Regions from separate parts of the Delftia sp. PX-1 genome, predicted to be linked through region 1. Evidence: predicted binding sites of a transcription regulator. Region 1 holds the regulator's gene; each other region holds the start of a gene.
What was found. The regulator HrcA, encoded in region 1, represses chaperone genes, less so after heat shock. The targets are predictions, from matches to a motif close to TTAGCACTCNNNNNNNNNGAGTGCTAA.

Region 1 (5,105 bases):
CACCTGGGCCGTGCACGAGGCCAGCACGTCGGCGATGTTCTGGAACTCGGGCTCCAGGTGTTCCTGGTTCTGTATCAGATGGCTGGCGCGGCCCAGCGGAGTGATCACGCCGGCCTCGTCGTCCTCCAGCATCTGCAGCGTGGTCTGGGCGGTGTCTATCAGGGTCTGGGCATGCGACAGGCGCGTGTGCTGGGCATTGAGCTCGTCCCACTCGTCGGCCTGCGGGGCCAGCTTGTCGAGTTCGGTGATCTGCCACTGCAGCCGTTCGCGTTCGCGCTGCAGGCTGTCCTGGGCGGATTGCGCATGCTGCAGGGCTTGTCGTGCCTGGCTCCAGCGGCTCCAGCAGGCCTGGACCTCGCGGCTGTCTATGCCTGCATAGGCGTCCAGCAGCGCGCGTGCTGCGTCGGGTCGCGTGAGGCTTTGCCAGGCATGCTGGCCGTGGATGTCGATCAGCTGCTCGCCCAGGGCGCGCAGCTGCGTGGCCGTGGCCGGCGTGCCGTTGATCCAGGCGCGGCTGCGGCCCTGGGTGTCCACCGTGCGCCGCAGCAGCAGGCTGTTGTCCTCGCAGGCCAGGCCTGCCGCCTCCAGCCAGGGGCGCAGCCGCGCGCAGCCGTCGAACTCCACGCAGATATCGGCCTGGGGGCAGCCTTCGCGCACCACGTCGGCGTCGGCGCGGGCGCCCAGGGCCAGCTGCAATGCATCGATCAGGATGGATTTGCCGGCGCCGGTCTCGCCGGTCAGCACGGTGAAGCCCGCATGCCAGTCCAGATCCAGGGCCTGCACGATCACGAAGTCGCGCAGCACGATGCGCTTGAGCGCCATGGTCAGGCGCCTCCCTCGTTCCAGCCCAGTTTCTTGCGCAGCGTGGCGAAGTAGTTCCAGCCCTTGGGGTGCAGAAAGCGCACGCTGTGGTGGGCGCGGCTCACGAGGATGCGGTCGCCGTGCTGCAGCGAGGCCAGCGACTGCATGTCGAAATTGGCGCTGACATCGCGCCCGGCCACGACTTCGATCGTGACCTCGTTGGCATCGGACAGCACGATGGGGCGATTGGACAGGTTGTGCGGCGCAATGGGTGCCATCACCCAGGCGGGGATGGACGGATGCATCATCGGCCCGCCGGCGGACAGCGCATAGGCCGTGGAGCCCGTGGGCGTTGCCACGATCAGGCCGTCGGCGCGCTGGTTGGAGACAAAGCGGCCGCCGACCTCGATGCGCAACTCCACCATGCCGGAGGTGCCGCCGCGGTTGACCACCACGTCGTTCATGGCCAGGGCCTCGAACACGCATTCGCCCTCGCGGATCACGCGGGCGCACATCAGGGGACGCAGGTCCTCTTCGTACTCGCCCTGCAGCATGGGGGTGAGCGTGGCCTCGAAGTCCTCCAGCGCGATGTCGGTGACAAAGCCCAGGCGGCCCTGGTTCACCCCGATCAGGGGCGTTCCGTATTGCGCCAGGTGCCGGCTCACGCCGAGCATGGTGCCGTCGCCGCCGACGACCAGGCCCAGGTCGCAATGCCTGCCCAGGCCATCGACATCGAGGGTGGGGTAGTCTGTGAGCCCTGCGTGCAGGGCCGATTGGGTATCAAGCACGACTTCGCAGCCCTGGCGCCTGAGGAAGTCCGCAATGCGCTCGAGCGCGTTGCTGGCATTCTCGGACGGGGCGCTTGCGCTGGGAGCGTGGTACTTCCCGATCAAGGCAACGTGGCGAAACGTGGACGTCATTTCTGGAAATTACATCATTAAAATCATCACATGCTCGACGAACGTGCCAAGTTGTTGCTCAAAGCGCTGATCGAGCGTTACATCGCTGACGGCCAGCCTGTGGGCTCGCGGACCCTGTCGCGTGCGTCGGGGCTTGAATTGTCGCCTGCCACGATACGCAATGTGATGGCTGACCTCGAAGACCTGGGGTTGATCATCAGTCCGCACACCTCGGCCGGCCGCATTCCGACCGCCCGGGGCTACCGGCTGTTCGTGGACACCATGCTCACGGCGGACCGTGCAGATATCGTGACGCCCGAGCTCGTGCCCGAGCAGCCGCAGAAAGTCATCGCCAACGCCGCCAATCTGCTGTCCAGCCTTTCCCAGTTCGTGGGCGTGGTGCTGGTGCCTCGCCGCACCTCGGTGTTCAAGCACATCGAATTCGTGCGACTGTCGGAGCGGCGCTTTCTGGTCATCATCGTCTCGCCCGACGGTGACGTGCAAAACCGCGTCATCTTCACCGACGTGGATTACTCGGCCTCTCAGCTGATCGAGGCATCGAACTTTCTCAACAGCCACTACGCAGGCCTGGCCATGGAAGAGGTGCGCGAGCGCCTCAAGGGCGAGGTCGAGCTTTTGCGCGGCGAGGTGGCCACCCTCATGCAGGCAGCCGTCAACGTGGGCACGGAGGCCATGACCAGTGCCCAGGAGGACGTGGTCATCGCGGGCGAGCGCAACCTGCTGTCGGTCAGCGATTTCTCCAGCGACATGGGCAATCTGCGCCGCGCCTTCGACCTGTTCGAGCAAAAGACCCAGATCCTCAGACTGCTGGATTTCTCCAGCCAGGCCGAAGGTGTGCGCATCTACATCGGGGGCGAAAGCCAGGTCGTGCCCTTCGAGGAGCTGTCCGTGGTCAGCGCGCCCTACGAGCTCGATGGCAAGGTGGTGGGCACGCTGGGCGTGATCGGGCCCACCCGCATGCACTATGACCGCATGATCCAGATCGTGGACATCACCTCCAAGCTCGTCAGCAATGCGCTGAGTCACAAGCGCTGAGTCCTGCGGGTTAGGCTCTACAATAGTTGTTTGCCATGGACTGCATCCGTGCTGCCTTGGTGAATCAGGGGCCTTAGCTCATGCTTGGTTAGAGCAGCGGACTCATAATCCGTTGGTGCCCAGTTCGACTCTGGGAGGCCCTACCATCCATTGGTATGAAAAAGCCTGCCGCCTTTCCGGGCGGCAGGCTTTTTTGCTGGGAGCGACGCTGCCGGCTGGCATGGCTGCGCCTGGCTGCCATTGAATGCGACTTCCAGGTTTTTTGCAGAAATATGGCGCTTTTGCCTGGAAGCTCCAAAACCCGCTGCTACAATGCGAAGCGTTGCGGCTGTAGCTCAGCTGGATAGAGTACTTGGCTACGAACCAAGGGGTCGTGGGTTCGATTCCTGCCAGCCGCACCAAAAAACGCAAAGCCCTGAAGTTGAAAGACTTCAGGGCTTTTTCGTTTTCACGGGCCATCCGCTGGGATCCGCTGGGATGACACCCCCGGTCAGGCTTGCTGCGCCTTCGGCAGCACGATGCTGAAGGTGCTTCCCTGGCCTGGCGCGCTTTCTATCTGCAGCTGCCCGCCATGGCGGGCAGCCACGGTGCGGACAAAGGCCAGCCCAAGGCCTGCGCCGTCCAGGTGCTGATGGTGGTCCAGGCGCTCGAAGGGCTGGCTCAGGCGGGCGACGGCCTGCGCATCCATGCCGGGTCCGTGGTCCCGGATGGCGATGCGGCAATGGCCGGCGTCCTGCAGCAGCAGGCATTGCACCGTGGCGCCGCTTGCCGGTTGCCCGTGCGCTCCGTACTTGATGGCGTTGCCGATCAGGTTGACGGCTGCGCGGTGGAGCATGCCCGGGTCGCCCAGCACGGGGCATTCCTGCTCGGGCAGGCTGAATTCCAGCTGCACATGGGCGGCGCTGGCCTGGGCCCAGCAGCTTTCCACGGCCTGGTCCAGCACCAGGCCCAGGTCCAGCTGCTGCTGGCGCAGCGCCTGCTGCTGGGCACGAGCCAGGTGCACGAAATCGTCGGCCAGCTGCAGGGAGGCCTGGGCATAGCCTTCGATGCGCGGGAGCAGCATGCCCAGGTCGGGCGCTTGTACGGAACCACGCTGCATCTCCAGCAAGGTGATGATGGATGCCACGGGCGCCCGGATGTCGTGCGAGATGAACTGCATGGCCTGGTCGCGCTGGGCCTGGGCGCTGCGCAGATCGCTGATATCGACCAGGGTGATCAGCCAGCCTGCGGTGGGCGGAGCCTCGAAGGCCTGGACCAGCAGCATCAGGCTGCGGCCGCGACCGTCGCGCCCCTCGCTGCTGAGCGGCAGGCCGCCGGCGGCAAGCGCCCTGGCCGTGAGCAGCGGGCTGCCGGCTTGCGGGCCGGGCGCCGTGTCCAGCGCCTGCAGGCCATCGAGCAGCCTGGGAAGGGAGTCGCCAGCGCGCAGGTCGTGATCCAGGCTGCGCGCATAGGCATGGGCCGCGGCATTGGCCAGCAGCACATGGCCCTGGCGGTCGCAGACAAAGGTGGGCGAGGGCAGCTGGCGCAGGCTTTCGCTGACGAAATGGTGCAGGGCGCGCAGTTGCCGCGAAGCCTGCTCGACGGCGGCAATGCGCTGGTCCAGCAGGTCGCCGCCCAGGCGCAGCGCGGTGGGCAGGCCCTGGCCCTGCAGGTCTCGCAGTTCCAGCGCCAGAAAGCGGGCGGCGGCGCGCAGGCGCAGCCAGCTCCACAGCGGATAGGCCAGGGCCAGGCCCAGCAGGGCTGCGGCAGGGGCCGTCTGCACCTGCCAGATGCGTGGTGCCAGCCCGGCCAGCGACAGGCAGGCCAGGGCCAGCAGCGCGCAGGCCAGCATGCCGCCCGAAGGGCCCAGCCAGGCCAGGGCCAGCAGGGCCAGCAGCACGGCTGCGGTGTTGAGCGCACGGTCCAGCCCCGCCGAAGCGCGGTGTACGTGCGAGCCCTGCAGGCTGCCGTTGAGCACATGGGCCAGCATTTCCACGCTGGAGATGGGGCGCGCGCTGGCACCCAGCGGTGCGGTGAACTGCGCTCCCAGTCCGGCGGCCGTCGTTCCTATGAGCACGTATTTGCCGCGAAATGCCGCAGCAGGAATGCGGCCGCGCAGCACGTCGATGTACGAATAGGTGGTGAAGGGCGAGCGGTCACGCGCGCCCTGCTCGGGCCTGGCCTGTGCGAAGGCAATGATCTCCCGCTGGCGGCGCTGCCATGCGGGTGTGCCGGGGTCCAGCGGCGGCACGGGTTCGGGGCGGGCGCATGGGCGGCCGTGCTGGCCCACGCAGTGCAGGGCCAGCGCCATGTGCCACCAGGGCTGCTGCGCGCTGCCTTCAATGGCATGGAAGCTGCGCACGGCGCCGT
Region 2 (5,105 bases), 290 kb from region 1:
GCGCACGACGAAGCGCGTGCCCAGGGCACGTATGCGGCCATGGCGGGTTTCGACGAGCAAGGGCGGCGCACTATCCTTCAGGCCCTGGGCCGTGGCCACCTCGATGTCGCCGCCGCGCAAGCGCACCAGGCGCTGCTGCGGGCTGAAATCCAGGTCGACCGCGCTGTCGGCATTCATCTGCAGCTGGGTGCCGTCCGGCAGGCGCAGGCTGCGCCGCTGGGCCGTGCCCGTGCGCAGGTCCGCCCCCAGGCCGGCCAGCCAGTCGCCCGAGGATGCCGGACCTCTCCATGCCACGGCACCGGCACCCGCGCCCGTGAACAGCAGCACGACCAGGCTGCGCACCGCCAAGCGCCGCCCGCGCCCGCGTGCCGTGCGCGCGGCCTGGGCCAGGGCCACGCTGGCCGGCGTACCGGACAGCGGCTGCAGGCGTGCGCCCATGGCCTCTATGCGCAGCCAGGCGCGCTCATGGTCGGGATGGGATTCGCGCCAGTGCTGCAGGCGCTGCACCAGCATCTCGCGCGTGCCGGCGCTGTGATCATCGGACTGCAGCTCCACCAGCCATTCGGCGGCCTGCTCGCGCACCGCAAGAGGAATGGGCAGGCTCATGCGCCGTCGTCGTCCAGAAAGCAGACTTGCACCACGGCCCGCGCGATATGGCGGCGCACGGTGGGCACGGAAAGGCCCAGTTCAGCCGCGATGTCGGCCTGCCTCATGCCGTCGATCTGCGACAGCAAAAAGGCCTGGCGCACGGGCAGTGGGAGCAGGGCCAGCAGGCGGTCCACCTCGACCAGGGTCTGCAGCACGATGGCGCGGTGCTCGGGGGACTGGGCCACGGCCTCGGGCATGAGGGCCAGGGCGTCCAGATAGGCCTGCTCCACGCAGCGCTTGCGGTAGAGGTTGGCGGCCAGACCCTGGGCAATGGTCATCAGCAGGGCACGCGGTTCGCGAATGGCCTGGATCTCGGCGCCGCTGCGGCCCAGCAGGCGCACATAGGTGTCCTGGGTCAGATCGGCCGCATCAAAGGCATTGCCCAGGCGCTTGCGCAGCCAGCCCAGCAGCCAGCCGTGGTGGTCGGAGTAGAGAGTGGCGACATCGGGAACAAGGGCGCGGTCGGCGGCGGGCATGGGAAAGCGGCACGAGTGAAGCAGGAGGAAAGGCACCGGGGCAATATGCAGCGGCAAACAAGAATGCTTCTTATTTTCATTGTATCCAAATCCTACATCGTCATTGCACCAACCTGCGCATCAACGCCTGAGTGCGGACGCTCGGCGCGAGCACCATCGTGGGCTGATGCCACCTTCGTTGAAACCAGTCGGAGCGACGGCATTGAGTAGACAGGAATCAGCGGTGCAGCGCGAAATGGGGCCTTCGAGGCGAGGCACGGCGCACCGAAGAATCGACTGGCCACTTCCAAACGGTGAAGCGGTCGTCCAACAATGGAAGCCTTCAACGGCAGGTGTTGGTCGTCCCTGTCACTCTCGCTTTGCACAGTGAAGGGCGTAGATCAGCCTGAGGCCATCGTTAGAAAGTCTGCAGTTGCCAACTGCTCCGCAGCGATTGCTGCTGCTCACGGCCACCTCGTGACCTATCAGTTGCAGCCACATGGTGGTCATCCAAGCTTCAGGGCTGGCGGCATCGCCAGATGCTTCGCTCCTCATCCGCACCCGACCTGGTGAAGCTCCCCTTTAGGACTGGCCCGTCATCGTGCCACGAAGGCGGAGCTTTTCTCCCTCTGACCACAGAGGTCACCAGACGAGGCCTCGGTCTCGTTCGCGCCTAATCAAGGGCAGTCAGTCTGCACGGCTGGCTGATCTTGGGTGCGCTCAGCACCACGGCCAGGGCGCCTTCGATGCGACGTTAGGTCACAGCCCGCAAGGCTGCATGGTGATTCAGCGACAGCCTTTCGCCGGAAGTTCTGTGTGCTCCTGCAGGCCGCGCTTCGCCGCTGGCCAGCGCGGGCGCGCCCCGAAAAAACTAAAGATCAGTGGCGTTCCGCACTCCGCGCCGGATGTGCCGTCTTGCGGCACATCCGGCCCTACCCCTTGAAACCTGGCCGAATTGCCTTATTATTAGCACTCGTTGGGTATGAGTGCTAACAATCCTCTGTCCCACATTGCTTCGAATGCCGGCCCGCCGGGCCGGCAAGTCTTTGTTTCAACTTTGTTGATGATTTAGGAGTTGGTATGAACCTGCGTCCCCTGCACGATCGCGTGATCGTCAAGCGCCTCGAAAACGAAACCAAGACGGCTTCGGGCATCGTGATCCCCGACAACGCCGCCGAGAAGCCCGACCAGGGCGAAGTGCTGGCAGTGGGTCCCGGCAAGAAGAACGACAAGGGTGAAGTGATCGCCCTGAACGTGAAGGTCGGCGACCGCGTTCTGTTCGGCAAGTACAGCGGCCAGACCGTCAAGGTCCATGGCGACGAACTGCTGGTGATGAAGGAAGACGACCTGTTCGCGGTCGTCGAAAAGTAATCCACGCGCTTCGAAACCGCACTTTCCAACTGAATCCGGAGAATTGAAATGGCAGCAAAAGACGTAGTTTTCGGCGGCGAAGCACGCGCCCGCATGGTTGAAGGCGTGAACATCCTGGCCAACGCGGTCAAGGTCACGCTGGGCCCCAAGGGCCGCAACGTGGTGCTGGAGCGCTCCTTCGGCGCCCCCACCGTGACCAAGGACGGCGTGTCGGTCGCCAAGGAAGTGGAACTCAAGGACAAGCTGCAGAACATGGGCGCCCAGCTCGTGAAGGAAGTGGCCTCCAAGACCAACGACATCGCCGGTGACGGCACGACCACCGCCACCGTGCTGGCACAGGCCATCGTCCGCGAAGGCATCAAGTACGTGGCCGCCGGCCTGAACCCCATGGACCTCAAGCGCGGCATCGACAAGGCTGTCGCCGCCCTGGTGGAAGAGCTGAAGAAGCAATCCAAGGCCACCACCACCTCCAAGGAAATCGCCCAGGTCGGCTCGATCTCCGCCAACTCCGACGAATCCGTGGGCAGCATCATTGCCGAAGCCATGGACAAGGTCGGCAAGGAAGGCGTGATCACCGTTGAAGAAGGCAAGTCGCTGGCCAACGAACTCGACGTCGTCGAGGGCATGCAGTTCGACCGCGGCTACCTGTCGCCCTACTTCATCAACAACCCCGAAAAGCAGGTTGCCCTGCTGGACAACCCCTTCGTGCTGCTGTTCGACAAGAAGATCAGCAACATCCGCGACCTGCTGCCCACGCTGGAAGCCGTGGCAAAGGCCGGCCGTCCCCTGCTGATCATTGCAGAAGACGTCGAAGGCGAAGCCCTGGCAACGCTGGTGGTCAACACCATCCGCGGCATCCTGAAGGTTGTGGCTGTCAAGGCTCCTGGCTTCGGCGACCGCCGCAAGGCCATGCTGGAAGACATCGCCATCCTGACGGGCGGCAAGGTCATCGCTGAAGAAGTGGGCCTGGCGCTGGACAAGGTGACCCTGGAAGACCTGGGCCAGGCAGTGCGCATCGAAATCGGCAAGGAAAACACCACCATCATCGACGGTGCTGGCCAAGCTGCTGAAATCGAAGCCCGCGTCAAGCAGATCCGCATCCAGATCGAAGAAGCCACCAGCGACTACGACCGCGAAAAGCTGCAAGAGCGCGTGGCCAAGCTGGCCGGCGGCGTGGCCGTGATCAAGGTCGGCGCTGCCACCGAAGTCGAGATGAAGGAAAAGAAGGCCCGCGTTGAAGACGCCCTGCACGCTACCCGCGCTGCTGTGGAAGAAGGCATCGTGGCCGGCGGCGGCGTGGCTCTGCTGCGTGCCAAGCAAGCCGTGGGCGAACTGAAGACCGGCGACGCCGAGCAGGACGCCGGCATCAAGCTGATCATGAAGGCCATCGAAGCGCCCCTGCGCGAAATCGTGGCCAACGCCGGTGGCGAGCCGTCGGTGGTGGTCAACGCCGTGCTGAACGGCTCGGGCAACTACGGCTTCAACGCCGCCAACGACACCTACGGCGACATGCTGGAAATGGGTATCCTGGACCCGACCAAGGTGACGCGTACGGCCCTGCAGAACGCCGCTTCCGTGGCATCGCTGCTGCTGACGACCGAAGCCATGATCGCCGAGTCCCCCAAGGCTGAAGGCGCCCCCGCCATGCCCGACATGGGCGGCATGGGTGGCATGGGCGGCATGGGCATGTAATTGCCCGCCGCAACCGGGCAGGCCTTGCGCCATACCCGGTTTGCCCCGCAAGAAAAAGGCCGCCCTCGGGCGGCCTTTTTCATTGCATGAACGCTGTTGCCGATGTCCTCAGGACACGGCCTGGCCCCAGGCCCGGCCCAGGCGCGCCACGGCCTCGGTGATCTGGGGCACGGTGGGCGCCGCATACGACAGGCGCATGCACAGGCCGGCCTGCTGCGCCGCCTCGGCCGGGAAGAAGGCCTTGCCTGGCACATAGAGCACGCCCTGCTCCACAGCGGCCGTGAACAGCGCCCGGGCCAGGGCCTCGGGCTCGCCCGCATGCCGTTGTGGCGGCAGCAGCTGCGCCCAGACGAACATGCCGCCCGCAGGCCGCACGAAGCGGATCTGCTCGCCCAGGGCCGACTGCATGCCCGAGCACAGCGCATCCATGCGCGCCGCGTACTCGGCGCAGGCCTGGGCCAGCTGGGGTGCATAGCGGCCCGAGCGCAGATAGTGCGCGGCGATCATCTGCGCCAGCGGCGAGGTGCACAGGTCGGCCGTCTGCTTGGCGATGGTGCAGCGGCGCAGCAATTGGGCGTCGGCCAGCATCCAGCCGATGCGCAGCGCCGGTGCCACGGTCTTGGACAGGCTGGACAGGTAGACCACGGGGTTGGACTGGGCACCGCACTGCGCCAGGCCCGTTTCGTAGATCGACGGCTCGCGCTGGCCGGTAAAGCGCAGCTCGCCATAGGGATCGTCCTCGACGATGACAAAGCCATGCTCGCGTGCCAGCGCCACCAGGGCCGTGCGCCGCGCCGCGGGCAGCAGCGTGCCGCCCGGGTTGGAGAAGTTGGGCACGGTGTAGAGCAGCTTGGGGCGGCGCGCATGGGGCCACTGGGCCAGCAGGCTGGCCAGGGCACCGGTGTCCAGGCCGTGTTCATCCGTGGGCACGGCCACGAC
Region 3 (5,105 bases), 2.5 Mb from region 1:
AGCAGCAGCACTCGTCCCAGCACCATGGCCCGGACGCCTACGCGGGCAAGAAGGTGGTGGTGATCGGCGCCAACAATTCCGCCCACGACATCTGCGCGGCCCTGTGGGAGCACGGCGCCGATGTGACCATGGTGCAGCGCTCGTCCACGCATATCGTGCGCTCCGATTCGCTGATGGACATCGGCCTGGGCGACCTGTACTCGGAGCGCGCCGTGGCCAGCGGCGTGACGACCAGGAAGGCGGACCTGATCTTTGCCTCTCTGCCCTATCGCATCATGGCCGACTTCCAGGTGCCGGTGTACAACCGCATCCGCGAGCGCGACGCTCAGTTCTACCGCCAGCTGGAGGCGACCGGCTTCATGCTGGACTTCGGGGATGACGACTCGGGCCTTTTCATGAAGTACCTGCGCCGCGCCTCGGGCTACTACATCGACGTGGGGGCCTGCGATCTGGTGATCGACGGCAGCATCAAGCTGCAGGCGGGCAAGCAGATCAGCCACCTGTCGGAAAACGCGGTGGTGCTGGCCGATGGCACCGAGCTGCCGGCGGACCTGGTGGTCTACGCGACCGGCTATGGCTCCATGAACGGCTGGGTGGCCGACCTGATCAGCCAGGAGGTGGCGGACAAGGTGGGCAAGGTCTGGGGCCTGGGCTCGGACACCACCAAGGACCCGGGACCGTGGGAGGGCGAGCAGCGCAACATGTGGAAGCCCACGCAGCAAGAGGCGCTGTGGTTCCACGGCGGCAACCTGCACCAGTCGCGCCACTACTCGCTGTACCTGGCGCTGCAGCTCAAGGCGCGGCAGGAAGGCCTGCCGGTGCGTGTCTATGACCTGCAGCAAGTTCATCACCTGCGGTAAGGCCGAATAATCGCCATGGGGCGGCTGTGCCGCCCGCCAACCCAGCCTTGCAAAACAGAAAGTTCAATCATGAAAGCAGCACGTTTCCACGACCGGGGCGACATCCGCATCGAGGACATCCCCGAACCCGTGGTGGAGCCCGGCACCGTGGGCATCGAAGTGGCCTGGTGCGGCATCTGCGGCACGGATCTGCATGAGTTCATGGAAGGGCCGATCTTCATCCCGCCCTGCGGCCACCCGCATCCCATCTCGGGCGAGTCCGCACCCATCACCATGGGGCATGAGTTCTCGGGCGTGGTGTACGCCGTGGGCGCAGGGGTGGACGATATCCAGGTCGGCCAGCATGTGGTGGTGGAGCCCTACATCGTGGCCGACGATGTGCCCACGGGGCCGGGCGACAACTACCACCTGTCCAAGGACATGAACTTCATCGGCCTGGGCGGGCGCGGTGGCGGGCTGTCCGAGCGCATTGCCGTCAAGCGCCGCTGGGTGCATCCCATCTCCGATGCCATTCCACTGGACCAGGCCGCGCTGATCGAGCCGCTGTCCGTGGGCCACCATGCCTACACCCGCAGCGGAGCGAAGGCCGGCGATGTGGCACTGGTGGGCGGCGCCGGCCCCATCGGCCTGCTGCTGTCGGCCATCCTCAAGGCCAAGGGCCTGACCGTCGTCATCACCGAGCTCAGTGCCAAGCGCAAGCAAAAGGCGCGTGAATCGGGCGTGGCCGATCACATCCTGGACCCCTCCGAGGTGGACGTGGTGGCCGAGGTGATGAAGCTCACCGGCGGCAAGGGCGTGGATGTGTCGTTCGAATGCACCAGCGTGAACAAGGTGCTGGACACGCTGGTGGCCGCGACGAAGGCCACGGGCGTGGTGGTGATCGTGTCCATCTGGAGCCATCCGGCCACCATCAACGTGCACAGCGTGGTCATGAAGGAGCTGGACGTGCGCGGCACCATCGCCTACTGCAACGACCACCAGGAAACCATCAAGCTGGTCGAGGAGGGCAAGATCAACCTCGAGCCCTTCATCACCCAGCGCATCCAGCTCGATGACCTGGTGGCCCAGGGCTTTGACACGCTGATCCACAACAACGAGTCGGCGGTGAAGATCATCGTGCAGCCACGGTTCAAATAGCCGCTGGGCACCGCGACTGCACGAACCTGGATCCTTCGTGCCGGTCGCCGGCGGAGCCAGGCGCAAAGGGGTCAAAACCCGGCGGGGGCCGACACATGCCTCCCGCCGGCAAGCAGGGTTTCCAAAAATCGCTCAGACTAGCCAGAAGCGACTTTTGCAGTGCCGAAGATTTCTGCAACCGACTGAAAAACCCGCGGAACTTCGGCTTTAGCACTCAATCCTAACGAGTGCTAATATGAAGGAATGGAAGAAAGGAACTCTGCAATGACAAACGCCTCCGGCTCCATTGCGACCACCTTGGCGCCCGCTAACCCCTGGGCCCTGGTGCCGCCTCTGGGCAATCTGGATGCCTACATTTCCGCGGTCAACCGCCTGCCCATGCTCACCCTCGAGGAAGAGCAGGACTACGCCCGCAAGCTCAAAGAACACAGCGATCTGGACGCCGCAGGGCGTCTGGTGATGTCCCACCTGCGCCTGGTGGTGTCCATCTCGCGCCAGTACCTGGGTTACGGCCTGCCGCACGGCGACCTGATCCAGGAAGGCAATGTCGGCCTGATGAAGGCCGTCAAGCGCTTCGATCCCGATCAGAACGTGCGCCTGGTGAGCTACGCCATGCACTGGATCAAGGCCGAAATCCACGAGTACATCCTCAAGAACTGGCGCATGGTCAAGGTCGCCACGACCAAGGCCCAGCGCAAGCTGTTCTTCAACCTGCGCTCCATGAAGCAGGGCCTGAAGTCCGACGCCGCCATGGCCGAGGACGGCGCCATGCTGCGCGACACGCTGACCTCCGGCGAGATCGACGCCATGGCCGAGAAGCTCAACGTCAAGCGCGAAGAAGTCATGGAGATGGAAACGCGCCTAGCCGGTGGCGACGTGCTGCTGGACCCCTCGCCCAGCGATGATGGCGAGCAGGCCTTCGGTCCCATCGCCTATCTGGCCGACGGCGCACATGAGCCCACGGCCATGATCGAGTCGCGCCAGCGTGACCACCTGGCCACCGACGGCATTGCCATGGCGCTGGATTCGCTGGACGACCGCAGCCGCCGCATCGTCGAGGAGCGCTGGCTCAAGGTCAACGATGACGGCTCGGGCGGCATGACGCTGCATGAGCTGGCCGCCGTGTATGGCGTGAGCGCCGAGCGTATTCGCCAGATCGAGGTGGCTGCCATGAAGAAGATGAAGAAGGCCCTGGCCGAGTTCGCCTGATGGCCTGATGGCCTGACGGCCTGGGCTGACAGGCCGCTTCAAGACAAACCCGGATAATCTCCGGGTTTTTTATTGCCCGCAGCCTTTGCGGCCCCCACGCACCCATGCCCGCCAGCGCCATCTCGCCACTACGCCGCCTCTTCGCCAATGCCTTGGCCACCGCCCTGGCTTCGGCCCTGCTGCCTTGCGCCGCCGTGGCGGGCGACCAGTGGCCCAGCAGGCCCCTGCATCTGATCGTGGGCTTTCCCGCGGGCTCCTCCCCCGACCTCACGGCGCGCGCCCTGGCCGAGCCGCTGGAAAAGCGCCTGGGCCAGCCCGTCATCGTCGAGAACAAGGTGGGCGCAGGCGGCAACATTGCAGGCGAGCAGGTGGCCCGTGCGCGCGATGGCCATACCTTCAGCGTGATGATCAACGGCAACCTGACGATTGCCCGCTTGCTCAACCCCGCCGTGCGCTACGACCCCGTCACGGACCTGCAGCCCGTCAGCCTGATCGGCGTGGCACCCCTGGTGCTGGTGGCGCCGGCCGGCGCGCCCGAGGGCCGGGCCTTCCTGGAGGCCGCTGCCCAGGCCGGCAGCCGCTGGAGCTACGGCTCGCCCGGCGTGGGCACCGTGGGCCACCTGGGCATGGAGCTGCTCAAGAGCCGCTCCGCGCTCAGGCCCGAGCACATTCCCTATCCCGGCTACCCGCAGGTGTTCAACGCCATCCAGGGCGGCGACCTGCAGCTGTCCATGCTGCCGCCCGCGCTGGCCATGGCCCAGGTCCAGGCCGGCAAGCTGCGCGGCGTGGCCGTGACCTCGGCCGCGCGCAGCCCGCTGGCGCCGGGCCTGCCCAGCCTCAAGGAGCTGGGCGTGGGCGATTTCGACCTGGAGATCTGGAACGCCGTGGCCGCGCCCAAGGCCATGCCCGCCGCCCATGTGCACAAGCTGGCCGAGGCCGTGAGCGAGATCGTGCGCTCGCCCGAGATGCGCGCGCGCCTGGCCGCCCAGGGCTGGCAGGCCGTGGGCAGCTCGCCCGAAGGCCTGGCCCTGCGCATGCGCCAGGACGTGGCGACGCTGGGCCGCATCATCCGCGAACAGGGCATACGCGCACAATGATGCGCCCAGTGACGTGCCCTCTTTGACACCCCCATGACCGCAGCCCAAGCCTTTACCGAACTCAATGCCTGGCAGGTCATGGCCTGGGGCCTGGCCTTCTTTGGCGTGCTCTACCTGGCCGGCGGCTGGGGCATGTCGGCGCTCACGCGCTGGCTGCAGCGGCGCGGCGTGGGCCGCGTGCTGGACACGCGCCCGCTCAAGCCCGACCAGTTGCAGCGCGAATGGCGCCAGTCGCTGCATTCGGTGCTGATCTTCGGCATCGGCATGATCGTGCCCTGGGGCCTTCTGCAATTGGGGTGGGCGCGGCTGGAGCCCGATGCAGGCCCCTGGCGCATTGCCATCGAAGTCGTGGTGCTGCTGATCTGGAACGATGTGCATTTCTGGATCAACCACCGCCTGCTGCACACGCGGCTGCTGGGGCGCTTTCATGGCGACCACCACCGCTCCATCGTCACCACGCCGTGGTCCACCTACAGCTTCCATCCCATCGAGGCGCTGATGCTGGGCAACGTCATCCTGCTGCCCATGGTGGTGCACGACTTCAGTTTCTGGTCGCTGGCCTCGGTGCCGGTGCTCAGCCTGCTGCTGAACGTCATAGGCCACTCCAACTACGACTTCTTTCCCGGGGTGTCCGACACGCATGCGCTGGCCGCCAGCCGGCGCCACCACCTGCACCATGCCCGGCCCAACGGCAACTATGGCTTTGCGCTGGCCTTCATGGACCGGCTGATGCGCACGCGCGTGGCACTGCCCGCCACGGCCCGGCCCAGGACGGAATGAGCCGGCCGCCTGCTCGCCACGT

Region 2: a site for HrcA is predicted at 2,070-2,096, ahead of groES (co-chaperone GroES). Genes of this name have one in related genera too.
Region 3: a site for HrcA is predicted at 2,205-2,231, ahead of rpoH (RNA polymerase sigma factor RpoH). Genes of this name have one in related genera too.

Annotation. Positions count from the first base shown of each region.
Region 1 is NZ_CP184763.1:5,622,860-5,627,964, reverse strand. Features, by position in the region: gene recN (DNA repair protein RecN) at 1-822, opposite strand, end outside; gene ACN20X_RS25695 (NAD kinase) at 825-1,721, opposite strand; gene hrcA (heat-inducible transcriptional repressor HrcA) at 1,752-2,756, shown strand; tRNA gene ACN20X_RS25685 (tRNA-Ile) at 2,824-2,902, shown strand; tRNA gene ACN20X_RS25680 (tRNA-Arg) at 3,081-3,157, shown strand; gene ACN20X_RS25675 (CHASE2 domain-containing protein) at 3,247-5,105, opposite strand, start outside.
Region 2 is NZ_CP184763.1:5,907,963-5,913,067, forward strand. Features, by position in the region: gene ACN20X_RS27000 (FecR domain-containing protein) at 1-606, opposite strand, end outside; gene ACN20X_RS27005 (sigma-70 family RNA polymerase sigma factor) at 603-1,124, opposite strand; gene groES (co-chaperone GroES) at 2,184-2,474, shown strand; gene groL (chaperonin GroEL) at 2,523-4,166, shown strand; gene ACN20X_RS27020 (aminotransferase-like domain-containing protein) at 4,275-5,105, opposite strand, start outside.
Region 3 is NZ_CP184763.1:1,775,139-1,780,243, reverse strand. Features, by position in the region: gene ACN20X_RS08135 (NAD(P)/FAD-dependent oxidoreductase) at 1-860, shown strand, start outside; gene ACN20X_RS08130 (2,3-butanediol dehydrogenase) at 930-1,997, shown strand; gene rpoH (RNA polymerase sigma factor RpoH) at 2,262-3,206, shown strand; gene ACN20X_RS08120 (Bug family tripartite tricarboxylate transporter substrate binding protein) at 3,311-4,303, shown strand; gene ACN20X_RS08115 (sterol desaturase family protein) at 4,337-5,083, shown strand; gene ACN20X_RS08110 (fatty acid desaturase) at 5,080-5,105, shown strand, end outside.